Regions from separate parts of the Mesorhizobium sp. C277A genome, predicted to be linked through region 3. Evidence: predicted binding sites of a transcription regulator. Region 3 holds the regulator's gene; each other region holds the start of a gene.
What was found. Region 3 encodes PhoB, which activates phosphate uptake and scavenging genes when phosphate is short. Its sites were predicted from a motif close to TGTCATNNANCTGTCAT; they were not measured.
Positions count from the first base shown of each region.

Region 1: a site for PhoB is predicted at 3,272-3,288, ahead of NKK52_RS26435 (DUF1045 domain-containing protein). Genes of this name have one in related genera too.
Region 2: a site for PhoB is predicted at 1,580-1,596, ahead of ugpB (sn-glycerol-3-phosphate ABC transporter substrate-binding protein UgpB). Genes of this name have one in related genera too.
Region 4: a site for PhoB is predicted at 2,804-2,820, ahead of NKK52_RS10570 (bifunctional 2',3'-cyclic-nucleotide 2'-phosphodiesterase/3'-nucleotidase). Genes of this name have one in related genera too.

Region 1 is NZ_JAMYVW010000002.1:5,337,910-5,345,377, reverse strand. It holds gene NKK52_RS26450 (ABC transporter permease) at 1-704, shown strand, start outside; gene phnN (phosphonate metabolism protein/1,5-bisphosphokinase (PRPP-forming) PhnN) at 707-1,336, opposite strand; gene NKK52_RS26440 (alpha-D-ribose 1-methylphosphonate 5-triphosphate diphosphatase) at 1,333-2,487, opposite strand; gene NKK52_RS26435 (DUF1045 domain-containing protein) at 2,523-3,230, opposite strand; gene iolB (5-deoxy-glucuronate isomerase) at 3,385-4,197, opposite strand; gene NKK52_RS26425 (hypothetical protein) at 4,379-4,627, opposite strand; gene iolE (myo-inosose-2 dehydratase) at 4,637-5,554, opposite strand; gene iolD (3D-(3,5/4)-trihydroxycyclohexane-1,2-dione acylhydrolase (decyclizing)) at 5,701-7,468, opposite strand, start outside.
Region 2 is NZ_JAMYVW010000002.1:4,339,288-4,346,755, forward strand. It holds gene ugpA (sn-glycerol-3-phosphate ABC transporter permease UgpA) at 1-136, opposite strand, end outside; gene ugpB (sn-glycerol-3-phosphate ABC transporter substrate-binding protein UgpB) at 207-1,517, opposite strand; gene NKK52_RS21335 (hypothetical protein) at 1,703-1,849, shown strand; gene NKK52_RS21340 (bifunctional diguanylate cyclase/phosphodiesterase) at 1,997-4,444, shown strand; gene tlpA (thiol:disulfide interchange protein TlpA) at 4,544-5,236, opposite strand; gene argH (argininosuccinate lyase) at 5,271-6,671, shown strand; gene NKK52_RS21355 (hypothetical protein) at 6,740-6,946, shown strand; gene lysA (diaminopimelate decarboxylase) at 7,027-7,468, shown strand, end outside.
Region 3 is NZ_JAMYVW010000002.1:4,459,048-4,466,515, forward strand. It holds gene xylF (D-xylose ABC transporter substrate-binding protein) at 1-859, opposite strand, end outside; gene NKK52_RS21940 (ROK family protein) at 1,126-2,361, shown strand; gene phoB (phosphate regulon transcriptional regulator PhoB) at 2,392-3,081, opposite strand; gene phoU (phosphate signaling complex protein PhoU) at 3,098-3,802, opposite strand; gene pstB (phosphate ABC transporter ATP-binding protein PstB) at 3,844-4,668, opposite strand; gene pstA (phosphate ABC transporter permease PstA) at 4,686-6,002, opposite strand; gene pstC (phosphate ABC transporter permease subunit PstC) at 5,999-7,459, opposite strand.
Region 4 is NZ_JAMYVW010000002.1:2,108,097-2,115,564, reverse strand. It holds gene NKK52_RS10585 (hypothetical protein) at 1-555, opposite strand, end outside; gene NKK52_RS10580 (5-formyltetrahydrofolate cyclo-ligase) at 677-1,333, opposite strand; gene NKK52_RS10575 (NAD(P)/FAD-dependent oxidoreductase) at 1,515-2,780, shown strand; gene NKK52_RS10570 (bifunctional 2',3'-cyclic-nucleotide 2'-phosphodiesterase/3'-nucleotidase) at 2,922-4,901, shown strand; gene NKK52_RS10565 (SAM-dependent methyltransferase) at 4,962-6,212, opposite strand; gene NKK52_RS10560 (hypothetical protein) at 6,472-6,606, shown strand; gene NKK52_RS10555 (Dabb family protein) at 6,720-7,010, shown strand; gene NKK52_RS10550 (VOC family protein) at 7,066-7,468, shown strand, end outside.

The DNA.
Region 1 (7,468 bases), 880 kb from region 3:
GCGGCATCATCGGGCTGGCGCATGGCTGGCTGATCACAAGGCTGAAATTGCAGCCCTTCGTGGTGACGCTGTGCGGCCTTTTGATCTATCGCGGGGTCGCCCGTTTCTATACCGCCGACGGCACCGCCGGCTTCGCCTTCGGCCAGAATTTTCCCGAGCTCGAATTCCTCACTGCGGGCCGCAGCTATGGCGTGCCCAACAGTTTCATCGCACTGATCGTCATTTCGATCGTCATGTGGGTGGTGCTGCACCGCTCGGTGTTCGGACGCTACCTCTATGCCATCGGCAAGAACGAAGAGGCGGCTAAATATTCGGGCATCCGCACCGGCCGCGTCGTGATGGCCGCCTATGTCATCTGCGGCGTTCTGACGGCGCTGTCGGCGATCTATTTCGCGATGTACACGCGCTCGATCTCGCCGGCCAGCCACGGCCAGTTCTACGAACTCTACGCCATTGCCGCCGCCGTGCTCGGCGGCTTCTCGCTGCGCGGCGGCGAAGGCTCGCTGGTTGGCGTCATCCTGGGCACCGTGCTGCTGCAAGAGTTGCAGAACCTGGTCAATCTGCTCGGCATCCCGTCCTCGCTCAACTTCGCGGTGATGGGCGGCGTGATCCTGATCGGCGTGCTGGTCGACCAGCAATGGGGCGTGTTCCGCGCAAGGCGGCTGATGCTCGATGCCAGCCGGAAGACTGTCGCGGCGGAGTAGCGCTACATCACGCCGGATATATCCGAGAAGGCCATCGCCTTGCGCAGCACCTCGGCGAAGCGTTCTCCGGCGGCTTCGCGCCGGCCGCCATTGTCGATCGAGGTGACGCCGGAGCCGGACAAAGCGATATTGGCGCTGCGGGCGAGCCGAGCCAGCACTTCGCCGCGCGATTCGCGGCCGCGCTGGGCGAGACGCTCGGCGAGGATTTCCGGCGAGGCGGTGATCTCGACGACAGCCAGATTGGCATAGCGCTCCCGCAGCACCGGGATGACTGCGCGCGAGACATTGGCGACCGCGACATGGCCATTGGCGATGGACCAGTCGACATCGGCCGGAATGCCGTAGCGCAGCCCGTGCGCCTCCCAGGAAATGGCGAAGGCGCCGTCGGCCTCGGCTTCGACAAAGGCCGCGTCGGCCAGCGTGTCGTGATCCTCGCTTGCGGCGTCGCTCGGCCTGGTGATGACCCGGCGGACGAACTCCAGCCTCGTCTCGTCGGCAAACAAGGTGCGGGCATAACCGATTACCGTATCCTTGCCGGCGCCACTCGGGCCGACGACGGCGACGAAGACGCCGTTGCGGACCGGAAAGGCCTCGCTGCTGAGTTCGCGCTCGATCGACGCCGAGACCATCAGGCGACCCGCCGCCCTTGGCGCCAGACGGTGCGCACGACCGGCACATGATCGTCGAGGCGCACCCGCACGAGGTCGGCGCGGCGGCCCTGTTCGATGACGCCGCGGTCGTTTAGGCCGATCGCCTCGGCCGGATTCTTCGACACCATCGCAACCGCCTGCGGCAGGGAAATGCCCTCGACGACGTCGCCGAGGAAGAAGGCCGACTGGATCAGGCTGAAGGGAATGTAGTCGGACGACAATATGTCGAGCAGGCCGTCGCCGGCCAGCGTGCGGGCCGAGACGTTGCCCGAATGCGAGGAGCCGCGCATGACGTTGGGCGCGCCCATCAGCACGCCGAGCCCGGCATCCTTCGAGGCCTTGGCGGCTTCCAGCGTGGTCGGGAATTCCGCGACGCGCACGCCTTGTTCGATCGCCTCGTCGACATGGCCTGATGTGGCGTCGTCATGGCTCGCCAGCACGATGCCCCGCTCGTTGCAGGCGGCTGATATCGCCACCCGGTTCGGTCCCGAATTCTTCGCCGATTCCGACATCCGCTTTTCGCAGAACAATTGGAAGTCGCGATCGGTCAATTTCAGCTTGCGCTGATAGTAATGGGCGTAGGTCTCGAGATTGACGAACTGACGCTGTCCCGGCGCATGGTCCATCAGCGAGGCCAGCTTGACCCGCTCGTCGCCATCGAAATTGGCGAAAGCCCGCAAGCAATCCGGCGCCGAGACCTCGCAGCGCAGGTGCAGGAAATGGTCGGCCCGCAACCGGTCTTTCGCGACGCTGTCCTCGATCGCGCCGGCGAGCTTGCGGATGTCGTCGGAGGTAATATCCGCGTCCTCGTCCATGCCGACACGCAACGCGTCGAGGACGGTGGTGATGCCGGCGGTGGCCACCTGCGCGTCATGGGCAAGGACGGCGGCGATCGGGTTCCAGCGCACTTTCGGGCGCGGCGCATAGTGGCCTTCGAGATGGTCAGTGTGCAGATCGACCAGGCCGGGAATGATGTAGTCGCCGCCCATGTCCTCGCCGCCCATGCTCCCGCCGATTTGGCCGGTGCCGGCGTCGATGCCGGAGATAAAACCGTCGCGCAGCACGAGCGACCCTTCGACGATCTCGTCGGCAAGCACGATGCGGGCGTTGTGGAGAACGGTTTCGGCGGTCATTTCAGGCAGTCCTTGCTTACTCGGACGAATTGTGGTCAGGCAGTTTTTCGGGCAGCTCGGCGGCCGAGCGCATGATGCGAAAGCACCATGAACGGAGCGCCCGGTTCGGTCTCGACGAACAGCGTCAGCGCATCCACCAGCACCGGTTGCCGCAGCACCTGCGCAAAGAGGCTGTCGATCGCTGCGCGCAGACGTTGGCTTTCCTGCGGCCCGGCCCGGCCGGACAGCGTCATGTGGAAACGAAAGGTCTCAAACACATAGGGATAGCCCCACTGGCAGAGATTGCGGAACTCGGCTGGCTTCAGCGAATCCGGGCTGCGCCGCTCGATCTCGGCCTCGGTGAGCGGCGCGCGAAAACGGTCGAAGCTAAGCACGACATCGTCGGCGAAACGGTTGAGCGGCGGCAGCGGGCCTTCCGGCACCAAAGCGAAGAAACCATCGATCTGGCTGACGACCAGGCGCGGGATGGTGACCGTCGGCGTTGCTTCGGCAAAGGCGTCCAGCGCCGCGCGCAGCGAGCTTTCGGTTTCGTTGGCGGCCAACCGGAAGGGCGCTTTCAGCGTCGCATGGAAACCGTAGCGCCGCGCCGATGCGGTGTGAAAGGCGACTTCGGCCGCCGACAGCTCGCCCACCGCCTCGACCGGCCTGGTGGCGGCGCCAAAGGGGTCGCGGCCCAGCCAGTTGGCGGCGAGCCGCGCCAGCGGTTCGTCCTGCCTCGGGGTGAAATAGATGGCGTAGCGCATCGAAAAAAATCCTCGTCAGCCCGCTGCCATAGGTGATTTCCATGACGGATTGACGAAGCTTATGCGGGTTTTCGAAGGCAAATCGACCCCGTGGATCGTTAGCCGACGATTTTTCGCTGCTGGACCAACAGCTTCTGGCGCAAGCGAAGGCCGATCAGGCCTTCATGAGCCATTCGTGCTCGGGCGCGTTGTGGAACTTCCACGTCCGCTTCGGCCCGGCCATGACGTTAAGGTAATAGAGGTCGTAGCCGTGGCAGGCGGCGCAGGGGTGATAGCCCTTGGGCACCAGCACAACATCGCCGTCCTCGATCGCCATGGCTTCGTCCAGCTCGCGGGCGCCGGTCTTGTCGGCGTCGGTGTAGACGCGCTGGAAGGCAAAACCCTGCGGCGGGTTGAGGCGGTGGTAGTAGGTTTCCTCAAGATAGGATTCGGCCGGCAGGTTGTCCTGATCGTGCTTGTGCGGCGGGTAGCTCGATGTGTGGCCACCGGGCGTGATGACCTCGACCACCAGCAGCGAGTCGGCGGGCTTGCCCTCGGGCAATATGTTGGTGACGTAGCGCGTGTTGGTGCCTTTGCCCCGAGTCTCCTGGCCGAGGTCGTCGGGTGCGATGACGCGAACGGGCAAGCCGCCGCCCAGGCCCGGCGCCGAGCAGACCGCGAGTTCGAGATCGGTGTCGGCGGTGACCGACCAGTCCGAACCCTCCGGAATATAGACCGACCACGGCTTGCCCTCGAAGGGCGACATGCGCTCGCCGAGCAGGCCGAGTTCCTGGCCGCCGGCCCTTGCCGTGCCCTTGCCGGTGACGAACACCAGGCAGACTTCGCGATCCTGCGTCTTGCCGGATGCGGTCTCGCCCGGCTTCAGGCGGTGCAGGTCGAAGCCGACATAGGTCCATCCGGCGCTGTTGGGCGTGACATAGGCGACGCGGCCATGGCCCTTGTCGGCTTTGACGAGCAGTTTCGACATGTTTTGTCTCTCCTATCGCAAGTCTTCGAGGTCGGCCTCTCAACTTCGTCATCCTAGAGCGAAGCTCCGTCGCGAAGACCCTAGGATGACGAAGCGAGGGACGTTCCGGCCAATCACCGACGTAGGCGATACGCCAGGTGTCGAGTGTCCGACCCGCAAGCCCTTCCGAGCCACGGCCGCTTCATTCCTTCGGTTCGGCGTCCGCCTTCGCTTCGCCGGTCTTCGGTCGATCAGGCGCAGCCTTGCTCTCCTCCACCGGCTTGTAAAGATAGAAGAACTGCCACACCGCGTAGGCGGCAAAGCCGAGCGCAATGATGCCCCAGAATGGGGTGCCGGAGGCGAATTCTATTCCGGCCCAGATCACGCAGACGGCGACGACGGCAACGCGCCGCCACAGCGGCCGGAAGAACGGGTGCTCGTAATCCTTCATCGGACCGGCTTACGCATTGGGAAAGCCTTGCGTCTCGACCGTGTAGCCGGCCGCCGTCATCACCCGCATCAGCTCCTTGTAACCCACGTGGGCCATCTTCAGCGGCGGGTTCTTTTTCGGGTCCTGCTCGGCCTCGACGACGAACCAGCCTTCATAGCCATGGTCGGCGAAGCGCTGCACGATGGCGCCGAAATCGAGCGAACCGTCGCCAGGCACCGTGAAGGCACCGAGCGCCACGGCGTCGAGAAAGGACTGCTTTGTGCGGTCGAGCCCGTCGATCACGCCCATGCGCACATCCTTCACATGGACATGGCTGATGCGCTTGTGGTGGTTGTCGATGGCGCGCAGCACGTCGCCACCGGCAAAGGCGAGATGCCCTGCATCGAGCAGCAACGGAATGCCTTCGCCGGAATGGCGCATGAAGGCATCGAGCTCCGGCTCGGTCTCGACCACCGCCGCCATGTGATGGTGATAGGACAGCGGCATGCCTTGCTCGGCGCACCATTCGCCGAATTCGGTGAGGCGCCTGGCATAGGCCCTCATCTCGTCGTTGGACAATTTCGGCTTCGTGGCGAGAGGCCTGGAGCGATCACCCTGGATCGAGCGGCCGACCTCGCCATAGACGATGCAAGGCGCATTCACCGCCTTGAACAGGTCGATCATCGGCTGGATGCGATCCCTGTTCTTGCCCATATCCTCATCGACCAGCGTGCCGGAGAACCAGCCGCCGCACAGCGTCACGTCGGCCTTTTTCAGGATCGGCAGCATGATTTCGGGGTCGTTTGGGAAACGCCGGCCCATTTCCATGCCGGTGAAGCCGGCAGAGCGCGACTGGCGCAGGCACTCTTCCAGCGAGACGTCGTCGCTGAGTTCGGCAAGATCATCGTTCCACCACGCAATGGGGGACATGCCCAGTTTGGCTTTCAAGTTTTAGCTCCGGTTTCTTGTTCACCCTCCCGTTGTGGGGAGGGTCGCTGCGAAGCAGCGGGGTGGGGTGCGGCGCCAGACCCCCACCCGGACCTTCGGTCCGACCTCCCCACAAGGGGGAGGTAGGGGGCAGCGCTGACTTAGCATCAATCGCCAATAGTCTGCATCTGCCGCTTTTCGTCATAGGCCTTGCGGGCTGCGTTGACCTGCGGCCGTGCGGAGACTTCCGGCACCGCGACATCCCACCAATGGCCGCCGGCATCGGTGGAAATCAGCGGGTCGGTGTCGATGACCAGCACGGTGGTGCGGTCGTTGGTTTTCGACTTTTGCAGCGCGGTCTCCAGGCCGGTGATCGACGGCACCTTCTCGGCAATAGCGCCCATGCTGGCCGCATGCGCGGCGAAGTCGATGTCGGGCAGGATCTCGTGGCGCGCGTCCTTCAGGAGGTTGTTGAAGTTGGCGCCGCCGGTGGCCATCTGCAGCCGGTTGATGCAGCCATAACCCCTGTTGTCGAGCACCACGATGGTCAGCTTCAGGCCAAGCATCACCGACGTGGCGATTTCGGAATTCATCATGAGGTAGGAGCCGTCGCCGACCATGACGACGATTTCCTGGTCGGGCTTGGCCATCTTGGCGCCGAGCCCGCCGGCAATCTCGTAGCCCATGGTCGAGAAACCATATTCGCCATGGTACGAGCCGGGCGCGCCTGCCTGCCAGAGCTTGTGCAACTCGCCCGGCAGGCCGCCCGACGCGTTCAGCAAGGTCACGCCGGACCCCAGCGCGCGCTGCACGGCGCCGATCACCTGCGCGTCCGACGGGAAGGCGGCGTTGGTCGACGCCGTCACCTTGGAGGCTTCGGCCTGCCAAGCCTTCTTGCCTTGGGTCGCATTGTCGGTCCATGTCGCCGGTGCTTTCCAGTTCCCCAGCGCAGCACCGAGTTCGGCGAGCCCTTCGGCCGCATCGGCGACCAGCGGCAGCGCGCGGTGCTTGCCGGCGTCGAAAGGCTGGACGTTGAGCCCGATAATGGTCTTGCCGGAATTCTTGAACAGCGCCCACGAGCCGGTGGTGAAATCCTGCAGGCGCGTGCCGATGGCGAGCACGACATCGGCTTCCTCGGCCAGCCGGTTGGCGGCCGAGGTGCCGGTAACGCCGACCGCCGCCATGTTGAGCGGATGCGTGTCGGGCAGCGAGGACTTGCCGCCCTGCGTCTCGCAGACCGGAATGCCGGCGCTCTCGGCGAATTTCGCCAGTTCATCCGAAGCCTGCGAATACAGCACGCCGCCGCCGGCGATGATCAGCGGTTTTTTCGCACCCTTCAGCGCGGTGACCGCCGCCGCCAATTCATGCCGGTCCGGACGCGGCCGGCGCTGGTGCCAGACGCGCTCGGCGAAAAAGCTCTCGGGATAGTCATAGGCCTCGGCCTGCACGTCCTGGCAGAGCGACAGCGTCACCGGGCCGCATTCCGCCGGATCGGTCAGCACCTGCATGGTCCGCGCCAATGCCGGGATGATCTGCTCGGGACGGGTGATGCGGTCGAAATAGCGCGACACCGGACGGAAGCAGTCATTGACCGTCGCGGTGCCGTCGGAAAAGTCCTCGGCCTGCTGCAGCACCGGATCGGGGATGCGGTTGGCGAAAACATCGCCCGGCAAAAACAGGACGGGCAACCTGTTTACGTGGGCGAGCGCCGCCGCCGTCACCATGTTGAGCGCACCGGGGCCGATCGAAGAGGTCGCGGCCATGAAGCGGCGGCGGAAATTGGCCTTGCCATAGGCGATCGCCGCATGCGCCATCGCCTGCTCATTGTGGGCGCGGAAGGTCGGCAATTCGTCGCGCAGCTGGTACAGCGCCTCGCCGATGCCGGCGACATTGCCGTGACCGAAGATCGCCCACACACCGCCGAAGATGGGCACT
Region 2 (7,468 bases), 120 kb from region 3:
ACGGGTCTTCCCTGAGCATCGACTGGTAGAGCGCCTGCCCGGTCGGCCAGTAGAAAAAGATCAGCGTAATGGCGAGTTGCGGCGCCACCAGCAGGTAAGGCAGGGTCTTGTTGGGAAAGACGACGCGTGGAGACAGGGTGATTCCCTCGCTATTCAGGAAATCGTCCACGCGGGTCCGCGTGGACGAGGTTCAACTGACAATCGCTTCAGTTTCCGATCGCTTCCTGAATCGCCTTGTTGCCGCGTGCGACCGCGTTGTCGAGCGCCTGCTGCGCAGTCTGCTGGCCGGCCAGCATCTTCTCGAACTCCTCATTCTCGATGTCGCGCACCTGCGGCAGGTTGACGAGGCGCACGCCCTTCGAGTTCTCGGTCGGCGCCTTGCCCAGCATCTGCAGGATCGGCGTCTCACGGCCCGGGTTCTTGTCATAGAAGCCGGACTTCTTGGTCGCCTCATAGGCAGCGAGCGTCACCGGCAGATAACCCGACTTCTGGTGCAGATACTCCTGCACTTCGGTCTTGGACAGGTAGGAGAAGAACGCCGCGACGCCCTTGTATTCCTCGTCCGATTTGTTGCCGAACACCCACAGGCTGGCGCCGCCCGGCGTGGTGTTCTGGGGCGCGCCCTTGGCGTCACTATCATAGGGAAGCTGGCCGATGCCGTAGTTCATGCCCGATTTGACGATGTCACCGAGACCCCCCGACGATTCGGTGAAGATGCCGCATTCTCCGGCAAGAAAGATCTGCTTGGCTTCGGATGTACGGCCGCCATATTTGAAGGTGCCGTCCTTGGCCAGGTCGGCGAGCGCCTGGAAATGATTGACGAAGATCGGCGCATTGATCTTGAGCTCGACGTCGGTTCCGGCAAGTCCGTTCTGGTTGGTGCCATAGGAAACGTCGTTCCAGGCGGCGAAGGCCTCAAGGTGGATCCAGGTCAACCACGTCGAGGTATAGCCGCAGGAAGCGGCGCCGCTCGCCTTGATCTTCTTGGCGGCTTCCCACACCTCGTTCCAGGTCTTTGGCGGATTGTTCACGTCAAGCCCGGCCTTCTGGAAGATATCCTTGTTGTAATAGAGGATGGGCGACGAGGAATTATAGGGGAAGGACAGCATGGTCCCGTCCGGCTTCGAATAGTAGCCGACGATGCCGGGCAAATACTGGCTCTTGTCGAAGGTCACGCCGGCGCTGGTCAGCACATCGGCCACCGGCTTGATCGCACCTTCGGCGGCCATCATGACGCCGGTACCCACGTCGAACACCTGGATGATGTCGGGCGCTTGCCCCGCACGAAAGGCAGCGATGCCGGCATTCAGCGTTTCGGGATAGGTGCCCTTGAAAACAGGGAGAATTTCATAGTCGCTCTGGCTGGCATTGAAATCCTTGGCGATCTTGTCGACCACCTCGGCATTGGCGCCGGTCATTGCATGCCACCAACTGATCTGGGTGGCGGCGAAGGCGGAGGTGGTGGAAAGCAGGGTCAAGGTGGCGGCAACACCGGCCGCAAAGCCGAACAACTTCATGTTTCATCTCCCGTTTGTCATTGGCGAAAGGGGCGCTCCCGCGAACGCAATATGTGTCGCTGATGACAATCGGACAACGGATTTGTTGCTGTTTCGTGAATTTCATACCCGGCTAACTTCGCGCCCCCTCGCCTTGCAACGAGGACAGAGAGAAATGCCAAGCCGGCTCAGCGATAGAATGGGGCATGGTGGGCCTGCAAGGATCGCCGACCGCCCAGCGATGCGTGAAGGGCCCGCGTGACAGCGCCACGCACCTGCACCGTGCGGCCGCCAAACCGGCGCTCGGCCAGATCGAGATCGGCCGAGCGGCATCGCGCCAGGCGCTGCTGTAACCGTGCGTCTGGAATGAGACAGGATCGCCGCAACGTACAACCCGAAAAACCCGCTGTAGTTGTAGTTCGCATAACCGATTCTTCGTCAAGCGTGGCATACTAATCAAGTGGACGGCTTGATTGCTGTGGGAGAGCAGGTGGGGCGAGATGCTGACGGTCTATAATTGTATCGTGCATGAGCACGATCTGAGACTGGTCGCACTGGCAGCGCTCATTTGCGGTATTTCTTCCTTCTCGGCGGTCAACCTGCTTCGCCATGTCGACCGCTCGAGCGAGCGCAACCGCTATACCTGGCTGATGATAGCAGCCACTTCCACCGGCTTCGGTATCTGGGCGACGCACTTCATCGCAATGCTTGCCTTTTCTCCCGGAATCCCCAACGCCTACAATACGGAAATGTCGGCGCTTTCGCTCGCCGGTTCCGTCGCCCTGACCGCCGCGGGCATGTGGATCGCCACCTTGCGCCGGGGCATCGACTACCCTCTGGTCGGCGGCGCGGTCCTCGGCGCTGGTATCGCCGCCATGCACTATATCGGCATGGCCGCCTTCGAGGTCGAAGGGCGCATCGTCTGGAACCCGCTGCTGGTCGGCGTCTCGGTGCTGGCAGGCGTCACCCTCGCCGCGCTGGCGCTGCTGGTCGTGTTGCGACGGCCGTCCATGCAGGCCACTATCGCCGCCGCCATCCTGTTGACGCTGGCGATCTGCAGCCTGCACTTCATCGCCATGGGCGCGGTGTCGATCTTCCCGGACTCCTCCATCGAGATATCGCAGTTCACGGTCGAACCGGTGTCGCAGGCCTTCGCCGCCGCTGCAGTCAGCATGGCTATCCTGGTGCTTTCAGCCGCAGCATTGTGGATCGACCTTCGCTTCCGGCGTCACAAGCTCGAGGCCGAGCGCATGCACGGCCTCGCCAACGCCGCCGTCGAGGGGCTGATCGTCTGCGACGACGCCCGCATCGTCAGCGCCAATGACAGCATCGCGGCACTCACCGGCATTGCGCCGGAAGTGCTGAACGCGATGCTGCTTGGCGACCTCTTCGGCGAACGCACCGCGGCCGGCATGTCCGACTGCAGCGGACAGGCACAGGAAGCCGAACTCAGAGCCCATGACGGCGCCACCATCCCCGTCGAACTTATCGCCAGAAGCATCGACTATTGCGGCAAGCGGCACAGCGTGGTCGCCGTGCGCGACATCCGCGAACGCAGGAAGGCCGAGCAGGAGATCCTGCGCCTCGCCCATTTCGACCCGTTGACCGGGCTCCCCAACCGCCGCAGTTTCTCCGGCCGGCTCGAGGCCGAAATTGCCGCAATGGATCGCGGCGGCAAGGGTGGGCATCTTGCGCTGCTGCTGCTCGACCTCGACCGCTTCAAGGAAGTGAACGACCTGTTCGGGCATGGCGCCGGCGATGCCATGCTGCAGAAGGTGGCGCTATGCGCCTCCGCCGTGCTCCGCCACGGACAGATGCTGGCGCGTCTCGGCGGCGACGAGTTCGCCATCATCGCTCCGAACCTTCCCGATCCGCAGGCGGCCGGCCGCATCGCCGAGGCGGTGCTGGCGGCCATGCGCGAGGAAAACCGGCTGTCGGTCGGTGGCGGGCTGGTGTCGGCCAGCATCGGCATTGCACTTTATCCGCTCGACGCCGATGAGCCGACACTCCTGGTCAGCCACGCCGACACCGCGCTCTACCGCGCCAAGGCCGAGGGCAAGGACACTTACCGTTACTTCGAGGCCTCGATGGGCGCCGAGGCGCGAGACCGGCGCGTGATGGAGCACGAACTGCGCCAGGCCATGGCGCGCGATGAGTTTCGCCTCGTCTACCAGCCACAAAAGGAGATCAGCAGCGGGCGGATGGTTGGGTTCGAAGCGCTGATCCGCTGGCGCCATCCGCAGCGCGGCGACGTGTCGCCGGCGACCTTCATCCCGGTGGCCGAAGACAGCGGCGTCATCATCCAGATCGGCGAATGGGTGCTGGCGACGGCCTGCGCCGAGGCAGCGCGCTGGAAGAACCCTCTCACCGTCGCGGTCAATGTCTCGGCGGTGCAGCTCCACAATCCGAATTTCAGCCGCAAGGTGCATGAAGTCCTGCTCGGCTCCGGCCTGACGCCCGGCAGGCTCGAACTCGAGATCACCGAAACGGCGCTGGTCAAGGACATGCCGCGCGCGCTGGCGACCTTGCGCCAGGTGAAGGCGCTTGGCGTGCGTGTGGCGATGGACGATTTCGGCACCGGCTACTCCTCGCTGTCCAATCTCCGCGCCTTCCCCTTCGACAAGATCAAGATCGACGGCTCATTCATCAAATCAGTCGACAGCAACGGCCAGGTGGCAGCCATCGTGCGCGCCGTTCTGGGGCTTGGCCGCGGTCTCGGCCTGCCGGTTCTGGCCGAGGGCGTCGAGACGCTGGGCGAGCTGAAATTCCTCGACGCCGAGGCCTGCGAGATCGGCCAGGGCTACTACCTAGGCCGGCCGAGCCCGATCGAGGCGTTCAGCGAACTGACCGGCGTCGCGGCGCCGGCGGCACAAGAGGACGCCAGCGTCAAACAACGCGGCGGCAGCATCTTGATGCTGCCGCCGGCGGCGGCCCTGCGCTCAGCCTAGAGCAATTTCAGGAAAAGCTTGAAACGGTTTTCCGTCCGAAATTGCGTCGAAACAAAAAAGTTAGCGCGGGTAGCCGTTTCGACGAAACGGTGAACCGCTCTAAGGGGCGAGTGCGGCCTCAACCAGGTGCTTGGCATCCGGTCCCGACCATTCGGCCGGTCCGTTCATATGCGCGATCAGGCAGCCTTCGCCATCGATCAGCATGGTGACGGGGAGGCCTAGCGCCAAGCCGCGCGTCTTGACGTCGTTGAACAGCGCCAGCGTCGAATCGCGGTAGTAGCCGAGCGACCCGATGCCGATATCGGCGAGGAACTTCTTCGGCTTCACATCGTCGCCGGCATCGACATTGACCGCGACCACTTCGAAGGCATCGCTGCCCTTTTCCTTCTGCAAGGCGTCGAGCGCCGGCATTTCGGCGCGGCAGGGCGCGCACCACGTTGCCCACAAATTGAGCAGCACGGTCTTGCCGGCATGATCGGCGATCGTCATCGGCTTGCCGTCGGGACCGTTGAAGGCGAGACTTTTCAGCGATTGCGGCGGATCGGCGGGCAGCAATGCCGCCACCTGGCCGGTGGCCGCGGCGGCAACCTTTTTGGCGCGGTCGCTCTTGGCGGCGCAGGCGACATCGTTCTTGCTGTTGCCCGCGCCGGCCGCAGGTGCGCTGCCGGTGGCTGCGTTGTTGCCAGACCCGCTCTCGCTGACATATACCGCGACCGCGCCGGCCAGCACGCCCGCCAGCAAAGCGGCGAGGATCAGGCGCGGGGCCGGGAAGTATCTGTTACCGTCTGCCATTTTCTAAGACTGCTCCGGAGCACGGGTTATAGCGATGAGCGACAAGAAGGCCAGCAACCAGATGTGGGGCGGACGTTTTGCCTCGGGTCCGGCCGCGATCATGGAAGCGATCAACGCGTCGATTTCGTTCGACCGCAAACTCTATGCCCAAGACATAAGAGGTTCGATCGCCCACAGCGAGATGTTGGCTGAAACGGGCATTATTTCGGCGGCCGATCAAGAAAAAATCGCTCACGGGCTGAACACGATCCTAAAAGAGATCGAGGCCGGCACGTTCGAGTTCTCGACCCGGCTGGAAGACATCCATATGAATATCGAGGCCCGCCTTGCCGACCTGATCGGCCCGGCCGCCGGCCGCCTGCACACCGCCCGCTCGCGCAACGACCAGGTGGCGGTGGATCTCCGGCTCTGGGTCAAGGACGAATGTTTCCGCGTCGCCGAGGCGCTGAAGGGGCTGATCTCAGCCTTGCTCGAGCGCGCCGAGGAGCATGCGGCAACCGTGATGCCGGGCTTCACCCACATGCAGGCGGCGCAGCCGGTGACCTTCGGCCACCACTGCATGGCCTATGTCGAGATGTTTTCGCGCGACCTGTCGCGCGTCCGCGACGCCATCGAGCGGATGGATGAAAGCCCGCTCGGCGCGGCAGCGCTTGCCGGCACCAGTTTTCCGATCGATCGCCACAAGACCGCCAAGGCGCTCGGCTTCCGCGAGCCGATGCGCAATTCGCTGGACAGCGTCTCCGACCGCGATTTCGCGCTGGAGTTTTTGAGCCTGGTGGCGATCTCCGCCACGCATCTGTCGCGGCTCGCCGAAGAAATCATCATCTGGTCGACGCCGCAATTCGGCTTTGTCAGACTGTCGGACAGTTTCTCCACCGGCTCCTCAATCATGCCGCAGAAGAAGAACCCGGACGCCGCCGAACTGGTGCGCGGCAAGACCGGCCGCGTCACCGGCCATCTCGTCGGGCTGCTGACGGTGATGAAGGGCATGCCGCTGACCTACGGCAAGGACATGCAGGAAGACAAGGAATCGGTCTTCGACGCCGCCGAGACCCTCGATCTGATGCTGGCGGCGATGACCGGCATGGTGCGCGACATGACGGTCAATGCCGCCGCCATGAAGAAGGCCGCCGGCTCGGGCCACGCGACCGCGACCGACCTCGCCGACTGGCTGGTGCGAACGCTGGGCCTGCCCTTCCGTGAGGCACACCATGTCACCGGCGGCGCAGTGGCGTTGGCCGAAGAGAAGAAGGTGAGCCTTGAAAAGCTGTCGCTGGAGGATCTGCAGTCGATCAACCCCGGCATCACGGCAGACATCTTCTCGGTTCTGGCGGTGCAGAATTCGGTGAAGAGCCGCACCAGTTTCGGCGGCACGGCGCCGTCGGAGGTCAGGAAGCAGATCCGCAGCTGGAAAAAGCGCATCGCCAAGGCATGATGCCGGGGTGCAATGCGCCTAAAACTCGGTTAAAAGCGCAGCATATAAAGTTTCGGACGGATGGATCGATGACCGCAAGCAGGATTTTGGTGACGCTGACGCTGCTGACGGCGATGGCTGCCGTGACCGCTTGCGGCCGTAAGGCCGGTCTCGACACGCCCTATGAAGCGGCCGTCCAGGCCCGCAAGGACGCCGAGCGCGCCAAACAGCCGGTGCCGCCGGAGCCGGAAAAACCGGTCGTGGACAAGAAATTCATCCTCGACCCGCTGATCTAGGGCCGATGAGACCGGCTTGGTCTTTCTGACCAGGTCTCGTGCTAACCAGGTCTCGTGCTCCAACTTCCGGAAACACTCTCGTGAACCATTTCGATTACCGCGACGGCGTGCTCCATGCCGAGGACGTGGCGATACCAGACATCGCCGCAAGCGTCGGCACGCCGTTCTATTGTTATTCGACGGCAACCTTGACCAGACACTACCGGGTGTTCGCCGGGGCCTTTGCCGGGCTCGACACGCTGGTCTGTTACGCCTTGAAGGCGAATTCCAACCAGGCGGTGCTGCGGACGCTGGCAAAGCTCGGCGCCGGCGCCGATACCGTCTCGGAAGGCGAAATGCGCCGCGCGCTCGCCGCCGGAATCCCGGCCAACAAGATCGTGTTTTCCGGTGTCGGCAAGACCGCGCGCGAGATGGATTTCGCGCTCGAGGCCGGCATTCTCTGTTTCAATGTCGAATCCGAGCCGGAGCTTGAATTGCTGTCGGCCCGCGCCACCGCGCTCGGCAAGGTGGCGCCGGTGTCGC
Region 3 (7,468 bases):
TCTTCTTGCCATCGGCAAGCTGCGAGGCGATCTCGGCGGCGTTCTTGCCGAGTTCGCGCGCGTCTTTCCACACCGACACCGTCTGCGTGCCGAGCGCGATGCGGTTCAGGGCGGCATGGTCGCCGTCCTGGCCCGAGACCGGAACCGTTCCGGCAAGGCCCTGCGCCGTCAGCGCGGCGACAACGCCGCCGGCGGTGCCGTCATTGGCCGCAACCACGGCATCGACCTTGTTGTCATTGGCGGTCAGGAACTGTTCCATGTTCTTCTGGGCGTTGGCCGGCAGCCAGCCATCGGTATAGGCCTCGCCGACATTCTTGATCTTGCCCGAGTCGATGGCTTCCTTGAGCACTTCCATCGAGCCCGAGAACAGGAAATCGGCATTCGGATCCGAGCCCGAGCCCTTGATGAAGACATAGTTGCCTTCGGGCTTCGCCTTGAACACTTCGCGGGCCTGCATGCGGCCGACTTCCTTGTTGTCGAAGGTCAGGTAGAAGACGTCCTTGTTCTCGATCAGGCGATCATAGCCGACGACCGGAATGCCTTCGTCCAGCGCCTTCTGCACCGCCGGGCCGATGGCCGAGGCGTCCTGCGCCAGGATGATCAGCGAGTTGGCGCCCTGCGAGATCAGGCTTTCGACGTCGGTCAGCTGCTTGCCGGGATTGGACTGCGCGTCGGCCGAAATGTACTTGTCGCCGGCGGCTTCGATCGCCGTTTTCATCGCCGCCTCGTCGGTCTTCCAGCGCTCTTCCTGGAAGTTCGACCACGACACGCCGATGACCTTGTCCTTCGCCTGCGCGACCGACATCAGCGCCAGCGACATGGCGACACCCGCCAGCATGGCGGCTGCAAATCTGTTCATTATAACCCTCCCTGCGCCGCCCACGGCGCGACAAAACCGGCCCGAAGGCCTGCACAAAGAGGCTCCATTTTTTCGAGCCTCGAAAAAATACTGGTTCAATGATAAGGCACTGTCAACATCGATTATGATGGATTCTGATGGCGTTGCCGAATTTTTTCGAGCTCCGCAATAAACAATGACAGGGCTGCCGGCGTCTGCCAATATTTGGCTGGTGCCGTCGAACGCCTTCACTATCATGAGGCGCGAGGAGGCCGGGAGGAAAACAAATGTCGGTTGGGATCCGCCACGACGATCTGCGCCGTCGCAACCGTGCGATGGTGATTTCGGCCGTGCGCCGGGCCGGCCAGCCGTCGCGGACCGAGATTGCGGCGACCACCGGCCTCAGCCATTCGACGATATCGGCAATCTCGTCTGATCTAATTCAAGAAGGCATCCTGATTGAAGGCAAGCCTGGCGAGACCGGCTCGCTGAAACGCGGCCGGCCGCAGGTCGGCCTTGGCCTCAACCCGGAAGCGGCGGCGGTCATGACCGTGGTGCTGTCGCTGAACTTCCTCTCCGTCACCGTCATCGACTATGCCGGCCAGGTGGTCGCGGAAGAACAGCGCCGGCTCGACACGCTGACCATGCCGCGCGACGAGCTGATCGGCGAATGCGTAGCAATCGTCGGGCGGCGTCTCGCGGACCCGGACCTCGATGTCCAGAGCATCGCCCGCATTGCCATGGGCATCCAGGGCATCACCGATTCGCAGGCGCGGGCCATGCTGTGGTCGCCAATCACGCCACTGACCGACATTGCCTTCGCCGACATGTTGGAAGCGGAATTCGGCATTCCTGCCACCATGGAGAACGACTGCAATATGATGGCGGTGGCCCTGCAATGGCGCCAGCCCGAGCGCTACCGCGACAATTTCATCGCGATCCTCTTGTCGCACGGCATCGGCATGGGGCTGGTGCTGAAAGGCGAACTGTTCACCGGCACCCATTCCTCGGGCGGCGAGTTCGGCCACATGATCCACCGTCCGGGCGGCGCGCTCTGCCGCTGCGGGCGGCGCGGCTGCGTCGAGGCCTATGCCGGAAACTACGCCATCTGGCGCAGCGCCAAAATGATGAGCGAAGATGCCGAGCCGGTCGATATCGGCGACGCTGATATGCGCGCACTCGCCGCGCGCGCCCGCGAAACCGATGGCCCGGAGCGCGAAGCCTATCGCAAGGCCGGTGAGGCGCTCGGCTTCGGCCTCGGCAGCCTGTTTGCGCTGATCGACCCGGCGCCTGTCGCCATGGTTGGCGTCAGCGCCGCCGCCTTCGACCTGATCGAGCCGGCATTGCGCGAAGCGATCGCCCAGACCGCCGGCGGCCAGCATTCGAAATCGATCTCCTTCGACACCGAGCCCAACGAGCTGCCGCTGATCCGCGAAGGCTGTGCCATGCGCGCGCTCGGCTTCGTCGATCAGGAGATTTTCGCGCCGGGCATTCAGGCCAAATCCGGCAAGCATGTCGCCTGAATGGCCGGCAACGGCGCGACGCGCAGCATCCTAGTCTTCCCTGATCGCGTAGCCGGCGCCGCGAATGGTACGGATGACATCCGGCATGCGGCCGTTGTTGACCGCTTTGCGTAAGCGCCCGACATGGACGTCGACGGTTCGCTCGTCGATGTAGATCGTCTCGCCCCAGACATTGTCGAGCAGCTGGCTGCGCGAGAACACGCGGCCGGGATGGCGCATCATGAATTCGAGCAGCCGGAACTCGGTCGGTCCGAGCCTGATCTCGCTCTTCTTGCGGTAGACACGGTGCGACTCGCGGTCGAGCACGATGTCGCCGACCTTGAGCACGCTGGACAGCACTTCCGGCTTGGCCCGGCGCAGCAGCGCCTTCACGCGCGCCATGAACTCCGGCGTCGAGAATGGCTTGACCAGATAGTCGTCGGCACCGGTGGACAGGCCGCGCACGCGATCGCTTTCCTCACCGCGCGCGGTCAGCATGATGATCGGCAGCCGCTCGGTTTCGGGCCGCACTCTAAGCCGCCGGCAGAGCTCGATGCCGGAAACAGCGGGCACCATCCAGTCGAGCACCAGGAGATCGGGCACGTTTTCCTGCAGGCGGATCTCGGCCTCGTCGCCGCGTGTCACCACCTCGACGTGATAGCCTTCGGATTCGAGGTTGTAGCGGAGGAGCACGCCTAGCGGCTCCTCGTCCTCCACGACCATGATGCGTGGCGCGATCATAGGCAGTTCACCCTCATCAGGCCGGCGTGGCCATCGCCGTCTCGTCCTGCTTCGGACGATTGGCGGGCAATTGCTGGCCGGTCAGCACATAATACGCATTTTCGGCGATGTTGGTGACATGATCGCCGATGCGCTCAAGATTCTTGGCGCAGAACAAGAGATGCGTGCAGGCGGTGATGTTGCGAGGGTCTTCCATCATGTAGGTCAAGAGCTCACGAAACACGGACGTGTATTTGACGTCGATGCGCTCGTCGTCATTCCTAAGTTTTGCAAGAGCTGCCGCATCGGTGGCGGCATATTCCTCGACGACGCCTTGCACCTGGATCAGCACCAGCTGCGCCATGGCATCGATGGAGTGCGAGAGGTCGCGCGGCGTGACGCTCAAGCCCACGGTGCCGACGCGTTTGGCGATGTTCTTGGCGAGATCGCCGATGCGCTCGAGGTCGCCGGCCATGCGGATCGAGCCGACCACGGCGCGCAGATCGTTGGCCATCGGCTGGCGCTTGGCGATCAGCGTGATGGCGCGGTCGTCCAGTTCGCGCTGGCGCGCATCCATGATGGCGTCGTCGGAAACGACACGCTGTGCCAGCGCATTGTCCGAATTGAGCAGCGCCCTGGTCGAGCCGCTGACCATCGAGCCTGCCAGATCGCCCATGTCGCGGATCAGCTTGCTGATCTGCCCGAGCTCTTCATCGAAGGAGGCGACGGTATGTTCACCCATGATCTTGGTCCTCGTGCCTGAAAATTCACCCGCCGGACGGCTCAGCCGAAGCGGCCGGTAATGTAGTCCTGGGTGCGCTTGTCGTCGGGGTTGGTGAACATCTTGTCGGTGGCGCCCTCCTCGACGAGATAGCCGAGATGGAACATCGCCGTGCGCTGCGACACGCGCGCCGCCTGCTGCATCGAGTGGGTGACGATGACGATCGTGTAGTTCTGGCGCAGTTCGTCGATCAGCTCCTCGACACGGGCGGTGGCGATCGGATCGAGCGCCGAGCAGGGCTCGTCCATCAGGATCACCTCCGGCGACACGGCGATGGCGCGCGCGATGCACAGGCGCTGCTGCTGGCCGCCGGACAGGCCGGTGCCGGGCTCCTGCAGGCGGTCCTTGACTTCGTTCCAGATCGCCGCCTTCTTCAGGCTCTGCTCGACGATCTGGTCCATGTCGGACTTGCGCTTGGCCAGCCCATGGATGCGCGGGCCGTAGGCGACGTTCTCGTAGATCGACTTCGGGAACGGGTTGGGTTTCTGGAACACCATGCCGACGCGGGCGCGCAGTTCGACGACATCGATGTTCTTGTCGTAGATGTCGTCTTCATCGAGCGTGATCTTGCCGGTCACCCGCGCCAAATCGATGGTGTCGTTCATGCGGTTGAGGCAGCGCAGGAAGGTCGACTTGCCGCAGCCGGACGGGCCGATCAGCGCCGTCACCTGGTTCTGACGCACGTCGAGATTGACGTCGAACAACGCCTGCTTCTCGCCGTAGAAGACGCCGACCTTGTCGCCGCGCATCTTGATGACTTCGTTCGACTTGGCGTTCATTTTGTCGCCCACTGCATTCTCAAGGGACTGTTCGGTCATGATGTTCATACCAAATTGCCTTTTTTCTACCAGCGCCGCTCGAAGCGGCGCCGGAGCACGATCGCGGTGATGTTCATGGCCATGAGGAAGACGAGCAGGATGATGATGGCGCCGGACATGCGCTCGACAAAAGCGCGCTCAGCCTCGTTTGCCCACATATAGATCTGAACCGGCAGCGCGGTCGCCGGATCGAAAGGCGTCGTCGGATAATCGGCGACGAAAGCGACCATGCCGATCAAGAGCAGCGGTGCTGTCTCGCCGAGCGCACGCGCCAGGCCGATGATGGTGCCGGTAAGGATGCCTGGGGCGGCAAGCGGCAGGATGTGATGGAACACCATCTGCATCTTGGAGGCGCCGAGACCTAGGGCCGCCGAGCGGATAGACGGCGGCACCGCGGCGAGGGCGGCGCGCGTGGCGATGATTATGGTCGGCAATGTCATCAAGGTCAGCACCAGGCCGCCGACGAAGGAAGCCGAGCGCGGCATGCCGAGGAAGTTGATGAACACGGCAAGGCCAAGCAGACCGAAGACGATCGACGGCACCGCCGCGAGATTGTTGATGTTGACTTCGATCAGGTCCGTAAAGCGGTTCTTCTTGGCGAACTCCTCCAGATAGATGGAGGCGGCGACGCCGATCGGCAGCGCCAGCAACAGCACGATCACCATCATGTAGAACGAGCCGATGATCGCCACGCCCATGCCCGACGTTTCGGGCCGGCTGGAGGCGCCATAGGTGAACAGGCCGGTGTTGAAATGCTCGGCCATCACGCCGTCGGCTTTAAGCTTGTTCATCCAGTCGATCTGCTGGTTGGACACCTTGCGGCGCGCTTCATCGACGCCGAGGTCGATCTGGCCCTTGAAGGCCGAGTCGAGGTTCGCGGCAGCCAGGATGTCGACGTCACGCGTCCTGCCGATCACCGACGGATCGGCGGAGACGATGTCGCGCAGCTGGACGCGGGCGCCTTCCGACAGGAAGCCCTTGAGCTTCAGCATCATCGGCTTGTTGGCCGGATCGATGCCGAGCTTGGCCACCAGCGCGTTTTCGGCGAGCTTGGGATAGTTCGCCTTGATCAGCACGGTAGGGTCGGTCGCGCGCTTGCCGGAGGGATCGATCACCTTCTCGTCGAAGGTGACCGGCAGCGTCACCGTCGTCTGCCAGAAGGCGGTGTAGCCTTTCGAGACGATGGTGATCAGCATGATGGCCAGGAACGCCAGGCCCACCGAGATCGCAATCACGCCATAGATGCGGAACCGGCGTTCGGCGGCATAGCGCGCCTTCAGCCCGATGTCGCGGCGCGGTCGCGCGACGGCGCCCGCCATCGTGTCCAGGGGGATGTCGGTCATTCGTACTGCTCCCGGTACTTGCGCACGATGTAGAGGGCGACGATGTTCATCACCAGCGTCAGCGCGAACAGCGTCAGGCCGAGCGCGAAGGCGACCAGCGTCTGCGGCGAGTTGAACTCGAGGTCGCCGGTCAGCTGGTTGACGATCTTGACGGTGATGGTCGTCATCGCCTCGAACGGATTGGCCGTCAGATTGGCGGCGACGCCCGCCGCCAGCACGACGATCATCGTCTCGCCGATGGCGCGCGACGCCGTCAACAGCATGGCGCCGACGATGCCGGGCAGTGCCGCCGGCAGGATCACCCGCTTGATCGTCTCGGAGCGGGTGGCGCCGAGGCCGAGCGAGCCGTCACGCATTGCGCGCGGCACCGCGGTGATGATGTCGTCGGACAAAGAGGACACGACCGGGATCAGCATGACGCCCATCACCAGACCGGCGGTGAAGATGCTCTGGCCCTGGATGAAGGGCGAGCCGCCGGTGAGTGCCGCCGACAGGTCGCGCAAGAACGGTCCGAGCGTGACAACGGCGAAGATGCCGTAGACGATGGTCGGAATGCCGGCCAGCAGTTCCAACGCCGGCTTGACCACCGAGCGCACACCGCGCGAGGCATATTCGGACATGTAGACCGCCGACATCAGCCCGACCGGCACTGCGACCAGAAGCGCGACGGCGGCGATGTAGAGCGTGCCGGCGAGTAGCGGGATCAGGCCGAACTGACCCTGGCTGCCGCCGGAACCGGCGGCGGCGAAACGCGGATCCCACACCGTGCCGAAGAAGAAGCTCATCGGCGATACGCTCTCGAAGAAGGTGATCGTCTGGAACAGCATCGACAGCACGATGCCGACCGTGGTCAGGATGGCGATGGTCGAGGCCGCAAGCAGCCCCCACAGCATCAGCTTCTCGACATTGTTGCGCGCCCTGGCGCGCGGCGCGATCTGCCTCAGCGCATAGAAGGCGCCGGCGACCGACAGCGCGAAGGTCAGCACGGCGCCGAACAGGCCGAGCCGGTCCTGGACCTGGTTCGCCTCGACCGCGATCGGGATCATATAGTCCTGTGTGTCGCTGGCCAGTGCCACGCCCTTGGCGGCGAGCAGCGGCTGCAATTCGGCGAAAGTAGCGGGAAGTGCGGTATCGCCATCGAGCCGGCGCAGGCCCTTGGCCAGGCTCTTCACCAGGCTGGCGTCGAGCGCTTCGCTGGCCACCTTTGTGTCGGCGGTGCGCTCGGGCAAAGCGGCATGGATGTGCCGGTCGAGATAGAAGGAAGAGCCGATATCCCAGACGGCGAGCAGCAGGACGGCAGGCAGGACCGCGAGCAGAAAGGCCCACCAGCCATGATAATGCGCGCGCGAATGCGGCTTGACCTTGCCGGTATCCTGCGCCGCTGCGCGCTGGCGGCCGATCACAAAAGCGACCACGCCTATGGCGATGACTATGGCGAGTACGAGCAAGGACGACATCACCCACCC
Region 4 (7,468 bases), 2.4 Mb from region 3:
ATAGGCAATGAAAATGACCAGGCAAGCGACAAGCCACAGTGCAAAGACAATAGCCAGATAGTTATTCGCAATGAATTGATCTACGGAACCCTTGCCGATCAATTTCAGATCGACTTTCTGGTACGGTTTGCTTTGGAAATATAAAAATGGCTTGATGTCCTTCGATCTCAGCAGAACGCGTATCTCGAAAGCCGTTCCGGCTGGCAGATCGATTTTCTGGCTGATGATGAGCGAGGATGGCTCGATCCCGTCGGGCATCGCCCACGGCGGTACTTTCAGCATCTGCGCATAGGTGTCGGCCGGCGCTCCCGGCGCTCCGAAGCATTCTGTGCCGTCAGGACAGTCGATCCCTATCGTCACGTCCGATATTCTTACTTTTGGTGACGCGTTGGTGAAGCGATAGACCATATAAGGCGGCGACGAATTACGACCGTCTTCCGTTGTTTCGTAGCGCAGATACGGGGTTGTGCTGATGTTGTCGTAATACGTGGACAGTACCCACGTAATCACTGACATCAAAACCGTGACCACATATGGAGCCGATGTTGAAAACATCTTGATCGTCCCGCCCAAGGGTAATCTATCAAGCTCGTCAGTTGGCTGCAAAGCGAATCTTGCTCAAGGGCCATCGTATGGTCTGTTTAGGGACGAGCGTTTTTAAACTAGCGCCTCGGCATCATGCCTCGGTCACCAGCCTATCCATTGGGATGTCGTGCGGCTGCGGGTAAATGGTGGCGATGCGCTGCAGTTCGTAGCCGACGCCGATGACCAATGGCTTGAACGGCATGGCAGCCAGCGTGCGGTCGAAGAAGCCACCGCCATAGCCCAGGCGGTAGTTTTGCGGGTCGATGCCGACGATCGGCGAGATGACGATGTCGGGCAGCACCGGGTCGCCTTCGGCGGGGATAGGGATGTTCCAGACGCCTTTTTCCAGCCGGTCGCCGGGTACATAAGCGCGGAAGATCAGCGGCTGGCCCTTCTCGATGACGACTGGCAGTGCCGTGCGGCCGCCGCGCTGGTTGATCGACGCCATCCACGGCCGCAGGTCCGGCTCGCCGCGAAACGGCCAATAGAGGCTGACCATGCGGCCGGCAATGTCGCCGATTGCCGCGTCGAGCCCTTCGGCGATAGCCCGCGACATCGCCACCCGCGCATCGGCGGAAACCGCCAACCGTGCCGCGATCAGACGCTCGCGCTCGGCCTTGCGCCAACGGCGCACATCGGTCCAGTCGGTCAATGGCGCGCGAAATTCCGGATCGAGTTCGTGCATGAAGCAAGGCGGAGAAGAATATTGCGCCCGCCCTTTGCGATCTTTGTCATCGTCGTTGGCCATGCTTCACTCCCGTGGTTCCAGCCCCTGCAAAGCTATACCCGTCCAGGTTTGCCGACATAGGCATTCGCGACATCCGGCGACGAGTCCTGGGCAGCCTTACGCGCGGCAGTCTAGCGCGCCGCGACATTGTTGCGGTGCACAAAAATCACTAGATAAAGAGAGACAAACAGGGGTGAATGCGATGAGTGAAACCAGCCATCATGTCGTTGTCGTCGGCGCAGGGTTCGGCGGTCTCGAACTCACCCGGGCGCTGGCCGGCGCACCCGTGCGCATCACCATGATCGACAAGCGCAACCATCACCTTTTCCAGCCGCTGCTCTACCAGGTGGCGACCACCTCGCTGGCGACCTCGGAAGTTGCCTGGCCGATCCGTCATCTGCTGCGCAAGCGCGAGGACGTGACGACCCTGCTCGGCAACGTCACCGGCGTCGACCGTCCAGGCAAACGCGTGCTGCTTGAGGACGGCAGTTCTGTTCCCTACGACACGCTGGTGCTCGCCACCGGCGCGCGTCATGCTTATTTCGGCCACGACGAATGGGAGCCTTTCGCGCCTGGGCTGAAGACGCTTGAAGACGCAACCACCATTCGCCGGCGCATCCTGCTCGCCTTCGAGCAGGCCGAGCGCGAGACCGATCCGGCCAAGCGGCAGGCACTGCTGACACTGGTCATCGTCGGCGGCGGCCCGACCGGCGTGGAGCTTGCCGGCACCATTGTCGAACTCGCGCACGAAACGCTGCGCGGCGAATTCCGCAACATCGACACGCGTGAGGCGCGTGTGGTGCTGGTCGAGGCCGGAGACAGGATCCTCGCCAATTTCGCGCCAAAGCTGTCCGACTATGCGCGCAAGGCGCTGGAGCGGCGGGGCGTCACGGTCGAGCTTGGCCGCGCCGTCACGCGCCTCGATGCCGAAGGCGTCGTCTTTGGCGATACGCATCTGCCGGCGCGAACCATCCTGTGGGCCGCCGGCGTAGCGGCTTCGCCCGCTGGAGAGTGGCTGGGAGCGCCGGTGGACCGGGCGGGCAGGGTAATGGTCGAGCCCGATCTGACCGTGCCGAACAGTCCTGAAATCTTCGTCATCGGCGACACCGCGCATGTCTTGCGGCCGGACGGCAAGCCGGTGCCAGGCGTGGCGCCTTCCGCCAAGCAGGAGGGCAAGCACGTCGCCGCGACGATCAGGGCGCGGCTGGCCGGCGATGGCGCGCCGCGCCCTTTCCGCTACAAACATGCCGGCGACCTGGCGACGATCGGCAAGTGGGCAGCCGCGATCGATTTCGGCCGGATCAAGCTCACGGGATGGCTTGCCTGGTGGCTGTGGGGCGTGGCGCATATCTACTTCCTGATCGGCTTCCGCAACCGGCTGTCGGTGTCGCTTAGCTGGCTATGGATCTATTTCACCGGCCAGCGGAGCGCGCGACTGATCACCCAGGGCGATGATAACAAGGGCTGAGGTTCTCAACCGCGGCCAAGGATATTCATCCAGCCGTCACCTTTTGCTGATCGACTGACTTCCCGATGGACATGGCCGGTTTTCGGCGCGAAGCTTCCGCCCGGGGCTGGGATCTTGTCACGTCGCTGGGAAGGAAAACCAATGTCACATTTGCTCAACCCCGTCTCCCGCCGTAGTTTTCTTGCCGGTGCGGCCGCCAGCGGGGCGCTGATCATGCTGCATCCGTTTTCCGCCCGCGCGCAGGCCAACCAGGCGCATCTGAGGATCATGGAGACCACCGACATCCATGTGAATGTGCTGCCTTACGACTACTACGCCGACAAAGCCAACGACACGATGGGCCTGTCGCGGACGGCCTCACTGATCGCGGCGGTGCGCAAGGAAGCCACCAATGCGATGCTGATCGACAATGGCGATCTTTTGCAGGGCAATCCGATGGGCGATTACATCGCCTATGAGAAGGGCCTCAAGGAAGGCGATCTGCATCCGATCATGAAGGGCATGAACCTGCTGGGCTATGAATGCTCGACGCTCGGCAATCACGAGTTCAATTACGGCCTGTCGTTCCTCGACAAGGTGCTGGCCGGAGCCAATTTCCCCTTCGTCTGCGCCAATCTGATCCGCGGCACCGAGCTTGCCGCCAACCCGCGCGACGACAAGCTCTACCTCAAGCCCTATGTCATCCTCGACAAGAAGATCAAGGACGGGTCGGGCGTCGAGCAGCCGATCAAGATCGGCATCATCGGCTTCGTGCCGCCGCAGATCATGGTCTGGGACCTGAAGAACCTGGAAGGCAATGTCAGGACGCGCGACATCGTCGAGGCGGCCAGGGCATGGGTGCCGCAGATCAAGGAGGAGGGCGCCGACATCGTCATCGCGCTTTCGCATTCCGGCATCGATATCAAGCAGGGCGACGGCATGGAGAACGCCTCCTTCTTCGTCGCCGGAGTCGAAGGCATCGATGCGGTGTTCACCGGCCATCAGCATTTGGTCTTCCCCGGCAAGAAGGATTTTCAGGCGCTCGATGGCGTCGACACCGAGAAAGGCACGCTGCAGGGCAAGCCCGCCGTGATGGGCGGTTTCTGGGGCTCGCATATGGGACTGATCGATCTGCTTCTGGAACGGGACGGATCGAAATGGCGCGTAGCCTCGGCCACATCTGAGGCAAGGCCGATCTACGAGCGCGTCGACAAGGCAAACAAGCCGACGGTGGCGGACGACCAGCGCGTCGTCGATGCGCTGAAGGCGGACCATGAGGCGACACTTGCCTATGTCCGCCGACCGGTCGGCAAGACCTCGGCGCCGCTCTATTCCTATTTCGCGCTGGTCGCCGACGATCCGTCGGTGCAGATCGTCAACCAGGCGCAGAGCTGGTACCTCAAGGACATATTAAAAAGCACGCAGTGGAAGGACGTGCCGCTGCTGTCGGCGGCGGCGCCCTTCAAGGCCGGCGGGCGCAACGGCGCCGACTACTATACCGACGTGCCGGTGGGCGACATCGCCATCAAGAACGTCGCCGACCTCTATCTCTATCCGAACACGGTTCGTGCCGTCGAAATCACCGGCGCGCAAGTGAAGGAATGGCTGGAAATGTCGGCCGGCATTTTCAGGAAGATCGAGCCGGGCAAAGCCGACCAGGCGCTCATCGACACCGAATTCCCGTCCTACAATTTCGATGTGATCGATGGCGTCAGCTACGGAATAGACCTGTCGCAGCTGCCGAAATACGATGCCAAGGGTGGCGTCGCCAATGCCGGCTCGAACCGCATCGTCGGCCTCAGCTTCGACGGCAAGCCGATTGATCCGGCAGCGAAATTCGTCGTCGCCACCAACAATTACCGCGCCGGCGGTGGCGGCAATTTCCCCGACATCAATGCCTCGAAGATCATCTACGAGGCGCCGGACACCAACCGCGACGTGATCGTGCGCTACGTCGTCAGCGAAGGCACGATCAACCCCTCGGCCGACGACAATTGGTCGTTCACGCCGCTGCCCGGCACCAGCGTCGTGTTCGAGACCGGCCCCAAAGCGAAGGATTTCATATCTGGGGTGAAATCGCTCAAGATCGAGCCGGCCGGCGAGGGCGAATCCGGGTTTGCGAAGTATCGCATCCTGCTTTGAGGCAACGTGCAGCTAACAGGGAAAACGAGCGGGCATACGCCCGCTCAATCACGCTTCGGATCAGGCTTTGTAGACCACTTGGCGCACGTCGATGTAGCTGGCTCTAAAGCCGGCTTCGCAATAGTGGAGATAAAATTCCCAAAGCTTCTTGAAGCGGTCGTCGAAGCCGAGCGGGACGATCTTTTCCCACGACGCCCAGAAGCGGTTGCGCCATTCGGCAAGCGTGCGGGCATAGTCGTCCGGAAAGACGCGCTCGCGCAGATGGGCAAGGCCATGGTCGCTGCCCAGCGTCTTCAGGATCGACGGCGTCGGCAGCATGCCGCCTGGGAAGACATAGCGCTGGATGAAATCCGGCCTCGCCCGATAGGTGTCGTAGGCGGCCTCGTTGATGGTGATGATCTGCAGGCCGGCGGTGCCGCCGGGCCTCAAGCACGCCTTCATCTTGCCGAAAAATACCGGCCAATATTTTTCGCCGACCGCCTCGAACATCTCGATCGAGGCGATGCGGTCGTAAGTGCCCGTTTCGTCTCGGTAATCCTGCAGCTTGATGTCGACCTTGTCAGAGAGTCCCGCCTTCTGGATGCGCGCCTTGGCGAAATCGTGCTGTTCGCGGCTGATGGTCAGGCCGGTGACGCGGCAGCCGATCTCGCGCGCGGCAAATTCGGCAAAACCGCCCCAGCCGCAGCCGATCTCGAGCACATGGTCCTTCTTGCCGATGCCGGTATCCTTGGCCAGCGCGCGGTATTTGGCGGCCTGAGCGCTTTCCAGGTCGTTGGCGCCGGTCGCATAGAGCGCCGACGAATAGGTCATGCTGGGATCGAGCCATTGCTTGTAGAAGGCGTTGCCGAGATCGTAATGCGCCGAGATGTTGCGCTTCGAGCCGGTGCGGGTGTTTTCGTTGAACCAGTGGCGGATGCGCTGGACCGTGTTGATGAGCCAGTTGGCGCCGCCGGCAATGCGTTCCCCAACGGCCGAGTTGACGACGAACAGTTCGAGGAAGCTGGTTACATCAGGGCTTTCCCAGTCGCCGTCCATGTAGGATTCGGCAACGCCGATGGTGCCGCCGGAAAAGGCACGGCCGGGCAGGCGCCAGTTCTTCAACACCAGCTCGGCATCCGGCCCGGGTCCGTTGCCGCCGACAAGCACCGCCCGGCCATCCGGCATCCTCACCTTCAGCGAACCGCGCGGCAATTTCATCGCCGCCGACAGCACCATGCGCGCCTTGGCCGGCAGGCCCTTGACGATCTCGGCGAAATTGAGTTCGTCCAGCCTGATGGCGTCGCCGATGCCTTTGTATTCCCTGACAGCCATCTCACACCCCCCTGGACTTCCGCGGGGGCGGCGCAAGATCTGCCGGCCTCCACATCCTCCACTTTCATTCGCCAGGCGCGAACGCCGTAGCCTGCTTAAATTTTCGCCACAATCTTCCACCGCATCGACCGGAACTTCAAGAGGCAAGCCGTGCCCGGCACTGGCCCAGGTGGCGTGCCTGGGGCCAGAATCGGTGAGGGCGAGCAACCGCCGGTGAAATCGCTATGGTTAGGAACAGCCACATACGTTAGTTTCAGCCATGCGTTACGTCATCGTCATCACCGCCATCGCCTTTTTCCTGATCTGGGATGGCCTCTATAATCAGGGCCGCTATCTCGACACGACGGTCAGGGAAATGTCGCGCGTCGTGCGCTACGTCACCGGCAAAGCCTAGCTTTTGCGCCTCTGCAAAGTCGCCTGCCGGCATTGCCGGGCGCGACATCGTGGCGGTTGACGCGACGGTCCCGCTCACACAAAACATGCCGCAAATCGAACGTGGAGGCAGGTGTGATCCGGCATATCGTTTTCTTCAGCGCGCGGCGCAAGGACGATGTCGAGGCCGTGCGCACGGGCTTGCTCGCGCTGGGCAAGATCCCGCATTCAAGCCTCTTCGAGGTGACGCTCAACACCAAGGTCGATCCGCTGTCGGATGCGATCGACGTGGTCGTCTATGCCGAGTTCGAGGATGATGCCGCGCTTGCCGCCTACAAGGCGCACCCGCTCTATGCCGAGACGACCAGTCGGGTCAAACCATTGCGCGAATTGCGCTATTCGGCCGATGTCGTGGCGATGGCCTGATCGGGCTGGCAAGAGGCCTTGAACCGATTTCCGGAATGATGCACACCGCGCCGGCATGACCAGCACGATCCATCCGCTTGACCATCTTGTGTTGCCGACGGCGAGCCTCGCCGTGGCGCGGGCGCGGCTGACATCGCTTGGCTTCATCGTCGCACCAACCGGCATCCACCCTTTCGGCACCGAAAATTGCTGCGTCTTCTTCGCCGACGGCACCTACCTCGAACCGCTGGCGGTCGGGAATGAACAGGCTGCAGACGAGGCATTTGCCGGTGGCAATGTCTTTGTCGCGCGCGACCGGCTCTATCGCGCCAGGCTGGGCGATGAGGGCTTTTCCGCCGTGGTGCTGGCCACCGACGATGCCGATGCGGACCATGCGCGCTTTATCAAAGCCGGCCTGTCGGCGGGAGACGTACTGAGCTTTTCCCGCGCCTTCACCGACACGGCCGGAAAGAGCGACA